DNA from 4 places in the Glaciimonas sp. Gout2 genome. Region 1 is predicted to be linked to each of the others. Evidence: predicted binding sites of a transcription regulator. Region 1 holds the regulator's gene; each other region holds the start of a gene.
What was found. The regulator sigma-54, encoded in region 1, starts transcription at its own class of promoters, with help from an activator protein. The targets are predictions, from matches to a motif close to TGGCANGNAANCTGCTTT.

Region 1 (3,104 bases):
AAAACAAGTAAAGATATTCACCGGCAAGGTGATACTGACCCGCGGCACGCTGATCATGAAAGCCAACAAAGTCGTCGTCACGACGGACCCATCAGGCTATCAATTTGCCACCTTATACGCACCTCCCGGTGGCTTAGCCACGTTTCGCCAAAAGCGCGACGGCGGTCCTGACTTATGGATCGAAGGTGAAGCTGAGCGAATTGAGTACGACGATAAAACTGAAATCGTTAAATTATTTTCGAAAGCGCAAATGCGACGTCTGCAAGGGACCAAAGTCACCGATGTTGTAAACGGCGAATTCATCTCTTACGATAGTCGCGTGGAGTTCTACTCGGTCAGTAACAATGTTTCCGGCAATAGTCAACCTGGCGCGGGCCGCATCAAAGCAGTCATCCAGCCGAAGAGTAAATAAGATGACCTCTACAAATTTAAGCACCTTGATCGTTAAAGGGCTGCAAAAAAGTTATGGCGCGCGCCAAGTAGTCCGCGATGTCTCTTTGAAAGTAAATAACGGCGAGGTCGTCGGCTTGCTTGGTCCTAACGGCGCTGGAAAAACGACTTCGTTCTATATGATCGTCGGTCTGGTGCCATCGGATGGTGGAACAATTGATTTAGATGGCGTTGACATCTCGCGTTTACCGATTCATCAACGCGCGGTGCTTGGTCTGTCTTATCTGCCGCAAGAGGCCTCTGTTTTTCGCAAGCTAACGGTCGAAGACAATATTCGTGCGGTACTTGAGTTGCAGCGGCCAAACGGCAACGCACTGACTAAAGATGAGATCTCGGACAAACTCGATTCGCTGCTGCAAGAATTGCAAATTGAGAAATTGCGAGAAAATCAGGCGTTATCTTTATCCGGTGGTGAACGACGACGTGTCGAAATCGCCCGCGCTTTAGCCACTAATCCGCGCTTCGTGCTTCTTGATGAGCCGTTCGCCGGTATTGATCCTATCGCCGTTATCGAAATTCAACGTATCGTCAGGTTCCTTAAAGAGCGCGGCATCGGTGTCTTGATCACCGACCATAATGTGCGCGAAACGCTCGGCATTTGTGACCGGGCATACATCATCAACCAAGGTAGCGTGCTAGCCAGCGGCAGTCCAGACGACATCATCGCCAATGAATCTGTGCGACGAGTTTATCTGGGTGAACATTTCCGCATGTAACGGATTCAACGGATTCCCTAGCGCCCATGAAACAATCTCTTCAACTCCGTACCTCGCAGCATCTGGCGCTAACCCCGCAACTGCAGCAATCGATTCGATTGTTGCAGTTGTCTACGTTGGAGTTACATCAGGAACTCGAACACATCCTTTCGGATAATCCGTTACTGGAACGTCTAGACGATCCTTTGGATAATTCAGTGCGATTACTCGCCGACGGGGCGATCAGTACCAGCGCCTCAACAATGGATGCGCCACCTGGTGACAGCGAAGTAAGCAGCTCGCCTACAGAGCCCGAGGGCGGTGGTGAAGCCCCTGAGTCTGGCGAAAACAATCAAGAGAACGGCAATACTGACAGCGAATGGAGCTTTGACGACGTTTCCCGAACCTCCAAAGCCCCAGATGATGAGGATTCACGACCACAATTAGAAGCCTGCGAATCGACGTTGCGCGAACATTTGCTCAAACAAATGCGTGAAGCTGTTGATCAGCAACGCGACCGTGCATTGATCGAGTTGATCATTGATGCGCTTGATGAAAACGGCTACCTGGAGGAATCACTAGACGATATTTTTGCACGTCTTCCAGAGCAACTTGATATCGAGATCGAAGAATTGTCGATGGCCTTGAAGATGGTCCAAAGCTTCGACCCAAATGGTGTCGGAGCACGCAACGCGTCAGAATGCCTCGCATTGCAAATCAAAGCATTTCCCAAAGTAGCGTTCGTCACACGCCGACTGGCACTAACAATCGTTGAAGGTTATCTGACCTTATTTGCCCAGCGCGATTTTAATAAAATCAAAAAAGCGCTGGAGTGTGATGATGAAGATTTGCGCGAGGCACAAATTATTATCAAAAAATGTAATCCTCATCCCGGCGCGACCTTTGCTGGCGGTGCGTCAGATTATGTCGTACCAGATGTAATTGTCAGAAAAACAAAAAATGGTTGGCAGGTAATGCTCAACAATGACGTTATGCCAAGGCTTCGAGTTAATGCTCTTTATGCCAACATTCTCAAGCAGGGCAAGAGCGAGGGATCACTTAACTCGCAGCTACAGGAGGCAAAGTGGCTGATCAAAAATATGCGTCAGCGCTTCGATACCATACTGCGTGTAGCGCAGGCAATTGTTGAGCGTCAACGGAATTTTTTCTCACATGGGGCGGTTGCTATGCGACCTCTTGTGTTGCGCGAAATAGCTGATACACTAGGATTACACGAGAGTACTATCTCACGTGTAACTACTCAGAAATACATGCTCACCCCACACGGGATGTTCGAATTAAAGTATTTCTTTGGCAGCCATGTTGCTACAGAGGCAGGTGGAGAGGCTTCCTCAACGGCGATACGGGCGTTAATCAAACAACTGATAGGAGCGGAAGATTCTAAAAGTCCTTTCTCTGACAGCAAGATTGCCGACATGCTCGCGGAACAAGGTATGGTAGTGGCCCGTCGCACCGTCGCAAAATATCGCGAAGCTTTACGAATTCCGCCGGTCAATTTGCGTAAATCTTTATAGCTGTTTGCTTGTTTGCACAAACGTCGCTGTGTTCTGACTGATTGATTTATGGTTGATGAATAAATTGGTGATTCAACACTGAATTAATCGTCCAGGTCCGAACCGCCAACGACACACTTGATAGGAGCGCTGTATGAATTTCACAATTAGTGGGCATCACCTCGACGTAACTCCCGCCATTCGCGAACACGTGCTAAGCAAATTGGAGCGTATCAAGCGCCACTTCGATCAGGTCATAGATATTAGTGTGATCCTGACGGTAGACAAAATCACAGAGAAAGAAAAGCGTCAAAAAGCCGAAATTAATCTGCGCGTTAAAGGCAAAGACCTGCATGCCGAGAGCATTGCGCATGACCTTTACGCCGCCATCGATTTGTTAATCGACAAACTCGATCGACAAGTGATTAAATATAAGGACAAATTG
Region 2 (3,104 bases), on a different contig from region 1:
GATGCATATTGTGCGTCGGGAGCTACCAGATAAGCAATTCTTAAACCTGCGCCAACACATTTTGCCAAACCCGCAATATAAAACGTCACATCCGGACCGATGCTAGCGATTGCTGGTGGCGTCACGCGCGGCAAAAAACCGTAGGCGTCGTCCTCGATAATCGGCACCTCATAATGACGGGCCACTTCCACCAACGCCTGTCGCCGCGTGTGTGACATCACTATCGTAGTCGGATTGAGCAAAGTCGGATTGCAATACAAGGCTTTCGGCGCGTATTGTGCGCATGCAGCCGCAAATGCAACCGCGTCGATTCCCTCACGATCCATCGGCAAGCCTATCAAACGGATGCCAAGTTGACCTGCTAATGCTCTTAGTCCGGGATAAGTCAGCTCTTCACAACAAATGACCGATCCTGATGGTGCTAGCGTGGTTAGCACGGCGACCAACGCAGCTTGCGCACCAGGTACAACCAACAAGCGATCATGATCAACCACCAATCCGCGTCGGCGCAACCATAACGCACCAGCCTCACGGTCTTCGGGCGATCCGCCAAAATCTTGATACCGCAGCAAATCTCTTAACTTACCACTCACGCTGGCAAAGCCGCTTTCCATGAGCGTTAATAATTCCTCCGAGACGGGTTCCGGCGGCATGTTCATTGACATGTCGACGTTAGGTCGCCCTTCAAATACACGGGGAATTTTGGGGCGGCGAAGACCGCACACAAACGTACCGCGCCCAACCACAGAATCCACCAAACCGCGCCGGTGTGCTTCTGTGTAAGCACGCGCCACGGTAGTGAAATCGATGCCCAGCAACTCAGCCAGCTTACGTTGTGGCGGCAACCGTTGCTCTGCGGCTAATTGACCCACAGCAATATCGTCGGCGATGGCATTGGCAATCGTCAGATAGAGAGGGCCGCTTCCCTTTTTCAATTTTGGCAACCATCCATTTTGAAGCTTTACCATCTTCATTACTCCCATTCAATCCTGCGTCACTCTTCAGGCTAAAAAAAATCTTTAATACAATGTATGCATTTTTCATTCCATACAATCACTCTGTAATTCGACTCGAATTGTCCAAAAATATGCCTGTTCTGCACCATCCCTGCGCATTTTTTAGGCACTTCTTGCACGAAGTTAAAGCATGCGTTTCCGCTATGGTGCAACGTCATAATGTGAATTGAATGGGACGATTGAATGGATTTTCATCAAACCCGGAAATTCGCCCAAATCCAGGCCCGTGGGAAACGCAATAGCAATGCGGCTTTGCCATTTTAAAAATCGATTGCATGCATTTTTTTCCATTCAATATGGGCATATAGACCGATTGCATGGCACGCCATATGCATTCAATGAGGCCGTCACGACAGTGCGTCTGACCGACAGCAATCAGCAAATGTCGCCGCATTTCAACCCATTCATCAGGAGCTATCAACATGCCAACGGTCAAACATCCAGCCCACGTTAAAGGCGATTTCTTTGTCGATTACGAAGAGAAAGTATTTGAAGATATCAAAGCTTTACCGGGTGAAAAAGCACTGGTTACTTTTCATACTGTTGCCTTTGAAGGGTCGATTGGGTTTGTCAATTTATTGCAAGCCACGCGCCTGCAACGCAAAGGTTATGAAACCTCTATCTTGTTATACGGTCCCGGCGTCACATTAGGTTTGCAACGCGGCTTTCCAACGCTTGGCGATGAGGCATTTCCGGGTCATCTGAATTTTAATAACCGGATCACTTCTTTCATGGAAGCAGGCGGCAAAGTCTATGCCTGCCGCTTTGCGCTTCAAGCTTTATACGGCCACGGTGAGCCTTCGTTGATTCCCGGTATTCGCGCAATCAATCCACTTGACGTACTGGATTTGAAGTTGATCCACACGCGTGCAAACGCGTTCATTCTTGATACCTGGACGCTATAAACCTTGCAAAGGGCGGATCATGAAAACGGACAATACAATGACAAGATCATCGCAAAAAAAGACGGTACGCGCGGCAGCGATTCAGATTGCACCAGACCTTGAAAGTGCTGGCGGCACGTTGTACAAGGTTTGTACAGCGATTGAAAGTGCGGCTGCAAAAGGTGCGGAGCTCGTAGTTTTTCCAGAGACCTTCGTGCCCTACTATCCTTACTTTTCTTTCGTCCGGCCGCCCTTTGCAGCAGGTGCTGAACACCTGCTTTTATACGAACGTGCAGTCGTTGTACCGGGTCCGGTAACCGCTGCCGTCTCGGCTGTTGCTCGTAGTCACGGCGTAGTCGTTGTGCTGGGTGTGAACGAACGCGATCACGGTACGCTATACAACACGCAACTAGTGTTCGATGCCAATGGTGAACTGGTGTTAAAACGTAGAAAAATTACGCCGACTTATCACGAGCGCATGATCTGGGGTCAAGGCGACGCCAGTGGACTCAAAGTCGTGGAAACCGCCGTCGGTCGTTTGGGTGCGCTGGCATGTTGGGAACACTACAATCCACTAGCACGCTATGCTTTGATGGCGCAGCATGAAGAAATCCATTGTGCCCAGTTTCCCGGCTCTATGGTTGGACAGATATTCGCCGATCAAATGGAAGTAACGATACGCCATCATGCGCTTGAGGCTGGTTGCTTTGTGGTGAACGCCACCGGTTGGTTGACCGATGCCCAGATCATCGCGATCACACCCGATCCTGCCGTCCAAAAGGCGCTGCGTGGTGGTTGCTGCACTGCCATCGTATCGCCGGAAGGTGTGCTGTTGGCACAGCCACTGCGCAGCGGAGAAGGCATGGTGATCGCCGATCTCGATATGGCGCTCATCACCAAACGTAAGCGCATGATGGATTCCGTCGGTCACTATGCGCGGCCAGAATTATTAAAACTGGTCGTTGATGACCGTCGACATGCCCCTGTTTCACCACTTTTTAGTGAGGATACAGATAACACCGAAAACGAACAACCAACCTTCAACTCCGCCGACAGCCCAACTCTTGCGAGCACACATCATGCAAACAGTCTCCACACCACATCAACAACTAATTACTGAACTGCAATCGCTGGGCTTGCGACTCAATGACCCCAATGCTGGTGCTGCCAGTCGGCGCGGCGGGGCCGGCCCATCCGATCATAA
Region 3 (3,104 bases), on a different contig from region 1:
ATATGCCGGAATTAAAGGTGGTTTTTGAGCACATCACTACTAAAGACGCAGCCGAATATGTTGCTAGCGCCGACGGGCCGATCGCGGCGACAGTGACGGCGCATCACTTGCTATACAACCGTAACGAGATTTTTAAAGGCGGGATTCGTCCGCATTATTATTGTCTGCCTATTTTGAAGCGGGAGACGCACCGTTTGGCGTTGATGCAAGCGGTGACGTCCGGAAGCGATCGTTTTTTCCTGGGTACTGATTCTGCGCCGCATGCAAAAGGTCTTAAAGAGCAGGCGTGTGGTTGCGCGGGTTGCTACACTGCATTACATGCTTTGGAGCTTTATGCACAAGCTTTTGATCAGGTCGGCGCGCTGGATAAATTAGAAGCTTTTGCCAGTTTCAATGGGCCTGCGTTCTATAACCTGCCACGTAACCAAGGGTTCGTGACGCTAAAACGTCAGTCCTGGACCATTCCAGCCGAACTGCCGATGGGAGACGCGACGGTAGTGCCGTTGAATGGCGGGGAGTTAATGAGCTGGCAACAGGTTAGTTAGTTAACTGAGGAAACCGTTTGAGGCAACATGTGTCTACCGAAAATCGCACTGGCTGGTGCGATTTTTGCATGTAAACGCATGACTATGGCGTCTTGATGGGTTGTTATACTACCTACTAATGCGTCTGTTAGGATGCAGCTTCGAATAAATGATGTTTCACGGGCTTTGTAGCATGCATAACCTTCGTATCGTGGTTGTCAATCCAGTTGCCATAGAGGGCGACAACGATCCTGCGTTCATCGCGCAGGCGGAACGTAGCCACGCCCTGCGTATTGGATTGCTGGAGGCTGGCTACAACATCATTGCCTCGTTGCCAGCCGACCTTTACTTGCCGGAACGTATTGCGCAAATGCAACCGGACATGATCATCATAGACGCTGAATCCGACGCTCGAGATGTCCTGGAACATGTCGTCATTGCGACCCGCGATGCACGTAGGGCGATTGTTTTGTTCACCGAAGATGAAAAGAAATCCAGCATGGAGGCCGCTATGGCCGCTGGAGTTTCTGCATACATCGTGGCAGGGTTACAGACCGCTCGCATTAAGCCTGTGCTGGAGGTGGCGATGCTGCGCTTCAATCAAGAGCAGAAGCTTTTAACTGAGCTATCGGACACTAAAACAAAATTGGCTGATCGGAAGGTAATTGATCGGGCCAAAGGTTTGTTGATGGAGCGTCAACAACTCAGTGAGCAGGATGCTTATAAAAAATTACGGCGCCTGGCCATGGATAAAAATTTGAAGTTGTCTGAAGTGGCGCAACGGATTATCGACGCCAATGATTTGTTGGGGTAACGTTCATCGCGAACGGAATCCCTGGATTCCTTGTTAATCCGTCCAATTTCTCCCTAGTTCTTACTCAGCTCTTTACATTTTCCCTTATGTTCTGCACCAATAAAAGCTAACACATTTGGTGCGGCGCACACACGCAGTGCATATTTTCGGACCAAATGCGATGAGTTGCTGCAAGGAATGCTGGCACGTTGTTTGCGTATAGTAGATTACGCGCCAATGCTGGCGCTTCTGGATATGGCCAACGGCGGTCTGTCCAACTAAGACAAAGGTGTCTTCCCGCAATGATTTGCTCATTGTGGGACGATGCCTTTTTTGTTGCCAAAACAAAGTGGAGCTACAGCAATGGAATCAAAAGTCGCAGTGCCTGAGAGCGCTCCAGCTAGGTTAGAAAATGTTAAGCGCCGTCAACTCATTCAAACAGCGACGATTGCCGCAGGAGCCAGTATGTTGGGATTAGCTAGTAGCGGCGTTTGGGCAGCCGGCTCAGATAAGCCGGAAAAAACTGAGGTCAAGATCGGCTTTATTCCACTGACGGATTGCGCCTCTGTTGTCATGGCATCGGTGCTTGGTTTCGATAAAAAATACGGTATCAAAATTGTTCTGAGTAAAGAAGCCTCATGGGCTGGCGTGCGCGACAAGCTCTCCAATGGAGAGCTGGACGCCGCACACGTGCTTTCAGGTTTGATTTACGGCGTCCAAATGGGGATCGGCGGACAGAAAAAGGATATGGCTGTGTTGATGGGCCTCAATAACAATGGTCAAGCCATTACCTTGTCTAAAAAGCTGGCCGACAAAGGCGCTGTAGATGGACCATCGCTCGCAAAATTGATGGCTACCGACAAACGTGAATATACCTTCGCCCAGACATTTCCGACCGGGACGCACGCCATGTGGCTGTATTACTGGATGGCGGCGAACGGGATCAACCCGATGAAAGATGCAAAGGTCATCACGGTCCCGCCGCCGCAAATGGTGGCCAATATGCGGGTGGGAAATATGGATGGCTTTTGCGTTGGCGAGCCTTGGGGGCATCGTGCGATTGTTGATGGCGTCGGTATCACCGCCATCACTACGCAGGAAATCTGGAAAGATCATCCGGAAAAAGTATTAGGTACTACCGCCGAATTCGTGACGAAAAATCCGAACACTTGTCGCGCGCTGATTGCGGCCGTATTAGATGCCAGCAAATGGATTGATGAATCGCTGGCAAACAAGAACAAAATGGCAGAAACGATTGCCGATAAATCGTATGTTAATACCAGCAAAGATGTGATCGATCAGCGCATTATGGGGCGCTATCAGAACGGCCTTGGTAAGACTTGGGACGATCCTAATTACATGAAATTCTACAACGGCGGTTTGGTTAATTTCCCGTATCTGTCGGATGGCATGTGGTTCATGACGCAGCATCGCCGCTGGGGTTTGTTGAAGAGCGATCCCGACTATTTGGCCGTTGCTAAATCGGTGAGCCAGATCGACCTCTACAAAGAGGCTGCAACGATGACAAAAACGAGTGTGCCAAAGGATGTCATGCGCAGTTCAAAGTTGATGGATGGCGTTGTATGGGATGGAAAAGATCCTAAAGCCTATGCGGCTTCGTTCAAGATCAGAGCCTAAGCAGAAGCGTCGCTAAGCGGCATGGGCTATGTGAATGGCCCATTTCCTCATACACATATGCATGGCTGAACTGGAGACTGAATGCATCGGATCCAGAGCATCGATTAATTCAGGAGTGACAATGAACACAATCGCAAATTCCGCCACGT
Region 4 (3,104 bases), on a different contig from region 1:
TGCGTATCAATAGTAATCCCATACCGCTTCTCAACATCTCGAATCGTATCCAAACGATCCTGATGCGTCGACTTGCCTGACTGGAAACCATACTCGGCAATTTTACGGAACTCATCGCCATCACTACCGGGATTGCCCGACAAATCAAAGCCACCCTGCGTCTCAACTTTATGAAACAACGCACTCAGACGCGCATGATCGCGACCCAGCAAATCATACACAAAACGTTCAAAATTCGACGCTTTGCTGATATCCATGCTCGGGCTGCTGGTGTGGTACGTTTCGGCTGATTTGCGAACGCGGTAAATACCGGTGCGGAAAAACTCGTCCAACACATCATTCTCATTGGTCGCAGCCACCAACTTATCAATTGGCAACCCCATCATGCGCGCAATATGTCCGGCGCAGATATTACCAAAATTACCTGAAGGCACGGTGAATGACACTTTTTGGTCGTTGCTGGTCGTGGCGCTCAAATAACCACGGAAGTAGTACACCACCTGCGCGACGACGCGTGCCCAGTTGATCGAATTAACGGTGCCGATTTTTTGCGCTGCTTTGAACGCGTGATCGTTAGACACGGCTTTGACCATATCCTGACAATCATCGAATACACCTTCGACTGCGATATTAAAAATATTCGGATCTTGCAGGCTAAACATTTGCGCAGACTGAAATGCGCTCATCTTTTTATGTGGTGACAGCATAAACACGCGGATGCCCTTTTTGCCACGCATTGCGTACTCAGCCGCGCTACCCGTATCACCCGACGTCGCGCCAAAAATATTCAACGCCGCATCGTCCTTGGCCAAGGTGTATTCAAACAGGTTACCCAGCAACTGCATCGCCATATCCTTGAACGCCAGCGTCGGTCCATTGGATAGCGCTTGCAGAACAAGTTTGCAGCCGTCGGTTTCTTCCAACACGCGCAAAGGCGTGATTTCTTCAGCATTTTCACCTGCACGACCGTTGCGATAGACCGCACCGGTATAGGTTTTATGCGTCAACGCCTTCAAATCCGCTTCCGGAATATCAGTCGCAAATTTCCGCAGCACCTCAAAAGCGAGGTCCGCGTATGACAATGTGCGCCAATGATTGAGCTCGGCAGCGCTCACCTGCGGATATTCTGCGGGCAAATATAGCCCACCGTCCGGTGCAAGACCGCCCAGCAAAATGTGCGAAAAAGATTGTGCCGTAGCGTGGCCGCGCGTGGAAACGTATTGCATAGGGTCTATGTAGTTGTATGTGCTAGCAAAAAATGCAGAGGGAGATTGGATGGCTAAGCGCATTAACAAGCCCCTTAACCAAATCCTCATCGATTGGGCAGTATTATAGCTGCCGATTAGGCATCACCGCTGAATCGCGCTTGAATTGACAATTGCTAACTATAATCACCGCTCAGGAGAATTAATAGCACTACGATACCGAATTTGGTCATCCCAATAGCCAAGAGAGCAACAATATCCGAGCATCGCCGATGCGTATAAGTAAAGAAAGTAGACTATTGATCAAATTACGCTCTGAAATGTAAAAAAGATGCCGAAGCATCTTTTTTTGACTTACGTTACAACTAAGCCTGTTAGCGGCAGGAAGCTGGAGCGTACTTAGCCAGCAATGTCCCAGCAGTAACAGTCAGCATGTTTTGAGCTGTTGCTGTTGCTTGAGTCGCAGATGCGCAACCCCAGTCAAGCGCGCCAGTCGTTCCCGCAGCTTGCGCTGCAGCCAGCTTGACTGAAGCACCGGCAGCGGCTGTGCGGACATATGGTCCCAATACAATCGTATTCGCTGCCGCACCCACACCCACTGATGCAGCATTATAAACAATCGTGATCTCTCCATTTGCAGCAATCTGAACCGAATTAACGTATTTGCTGTTCGCACCAGTAGCACCTGCTTGCGCATTCCAAGTTGCCCTTGCGGTCACCAGATCAGCGGCGGATGTTGCACCTTCGGTTGCAATGGCGAGCTTGGCACTTTCGGCCAATGCCAAACCTTCAGTAACCCGTGTACGGACGATGTAATCTTGATAAGCTGGCAATGCAATCGCAGCCAAAATACCGATAATCGCAACAACGATCATCAACTCAATCAGCGTGAAACCTTTTTGTGCTTTAGTCGACAAGCGACGAATAGACATATTCATGTAGTAAACTCCCTCTAGATTCAGTTGAACTTCTACAGACGATAGAGCATGGACCGTGCCAGCTCTGCTTTTCTGCTAACCGCCCTAGTAAAGGCCAAGGACAAGCGCGTTTTTTACTACGTAAGTATCGACAAAATTCGTCTGTTTCATCATTTTACATGACCAAAACCGTCACTTGACCCGTGCTTTCATTCCTAAAGATGGTAATTGCCTGATTCGCCACATAAATTGACAAGCGATTACATTCATAGCTTTTCGTCGGAAGAAAGTCTTGGACAAAAAATCAATTCCATTCAGGCTAGATGCTTTTACATTTCTCAAAAGAAAAATTTGCGCACTATCCACGGGTTTACTACGCTTTTGCCACATTTATAACGCGCACTCCACACTATCCTCCCTGCAACACGTCATCTGCACTGATACAATGCTGCTCTATCAGCAAGCCATGCACTCAGGCGTTGATGCCTTATTTGATCTCACTTTGATCTCACGTCTGCGCACAATGGCAAGCCACCCTTTTTTACGAATAAGTTGACCGCTATGACGCCGCCACTGTTACCTCTATCGCCGAACGAACACCTGAACGTAGCTGCCATGCCCGACGAACACCCAATGTCTGGAAGCTTATTTATGGTGGTCGCCCCGTCTGGTGCGGGCAAATCGACGCTGGTAAATGCGTTGCTGGCGCAAGAGCCCGCGATTAAGCTGTCGATTTCTTATACGACCCGACCGCCACGCACTAAAGAGAAAAACGGACGAGAATATCATTTCACTTCAGTGGAAGACTTCCGAGCGCGTCATAAGCAAGGTGAGTTTCTGGAATGGGCCGAAGTGCATGGCAACTATTACGGCACTTCCCGCCTGGCGATTGCCGAACAAATGCAAGCCGGAACGGACGTTTTGCTAGAAATCGACTGGCAAGGCGCGCAACAGGTTAAAAAGCAATTTCCCCACGTTGTTG

Region 2: the regulator sigma-54 is predicted to act here: its motif matches at 1,335-1,352, upstream of QN379_RS16770 (MSMEG_0572/Sll0783 family nitrogen starvation response protein).
Region 3: the regulator sigma-54 is predicted to act here: its motif matches at 1,520-1,537, upstream of QN379_RS02355 (CmpA/NrtA family ABC transporter substrate-binding protein).
Region 4: the regulator sigma-54 is predicted to act here: its motif matches at 2,187-2,204, upstream of QN379_RS21080 (pilin).

The regions. Positions count from the first base shown of each region.
Region 1 covers NZ_JASJXA010000004.1:124,936-128,039, reverse strand. Annotated here, with positions in the region: gene lptA (lipopolysaccharide transport periplasmic protein LptA) at 1-412, shown strand, start outside; gene lptB (LPS export ABC transporter ATP-binding protein) at 414-1,166, shown strand; gene QN379_RS05170 (RNA polymerase factor sigma-54) at 1,193-2,680, shown strand; gene hpf (ribosome hibernation-promoting factor, HPF/YfiA family) at 2,814-3,104, shown strand, end outside.
Region 2 covers NZ_JASJXA010000027.1:33,028-36,131, forward strand. Annotated here, with positions in the region: gene QN379_RS16765 (PLP-dependent aminotransferase family protein) at 1-968, opposite strand, end outside; gene QN379_RS16770 (MSMEG_0572/Sll0783 family nitrogen starvation response protein) at 1,439-1,921, shown strand; gene QN379_RS16775 (Nit6803 family nitrilase) at 1,959-3,020, shown strand; gene QN379_RS16780 (MSMEG_0568 family radical SAM protein) at 2,980-3,104, shown strand, end outside.
Region 3 covers NZ_JASJXA010000001.1:518,169-521,272, reverse strand. Annotated here, with positions in the region: gene pyrC (dihydroorotase) at 1-545, shown strand, start outside; gene QN379_RS02360 (ANTAR domain-containing response regulator) at 718-1,338, shown strand; gene QN379_RS02355 (CmpA/NrtA family ABC transporter substrate-binding protein) at 1,681-2,955, shown strand.
Region 4 covers NZ_JASJXA010000052.1:16,303-19,406, reverse strand. Annotated here, with positions in the region: gene thrC (threonine synthase) at 1-1,226, opposite strand, end outside; gene QN379_RS21080 (pilin) at 1,580-2,137, opposite strand; gene gmk (guanylate kinase) at 2,738-3,104, shown strand, end outside.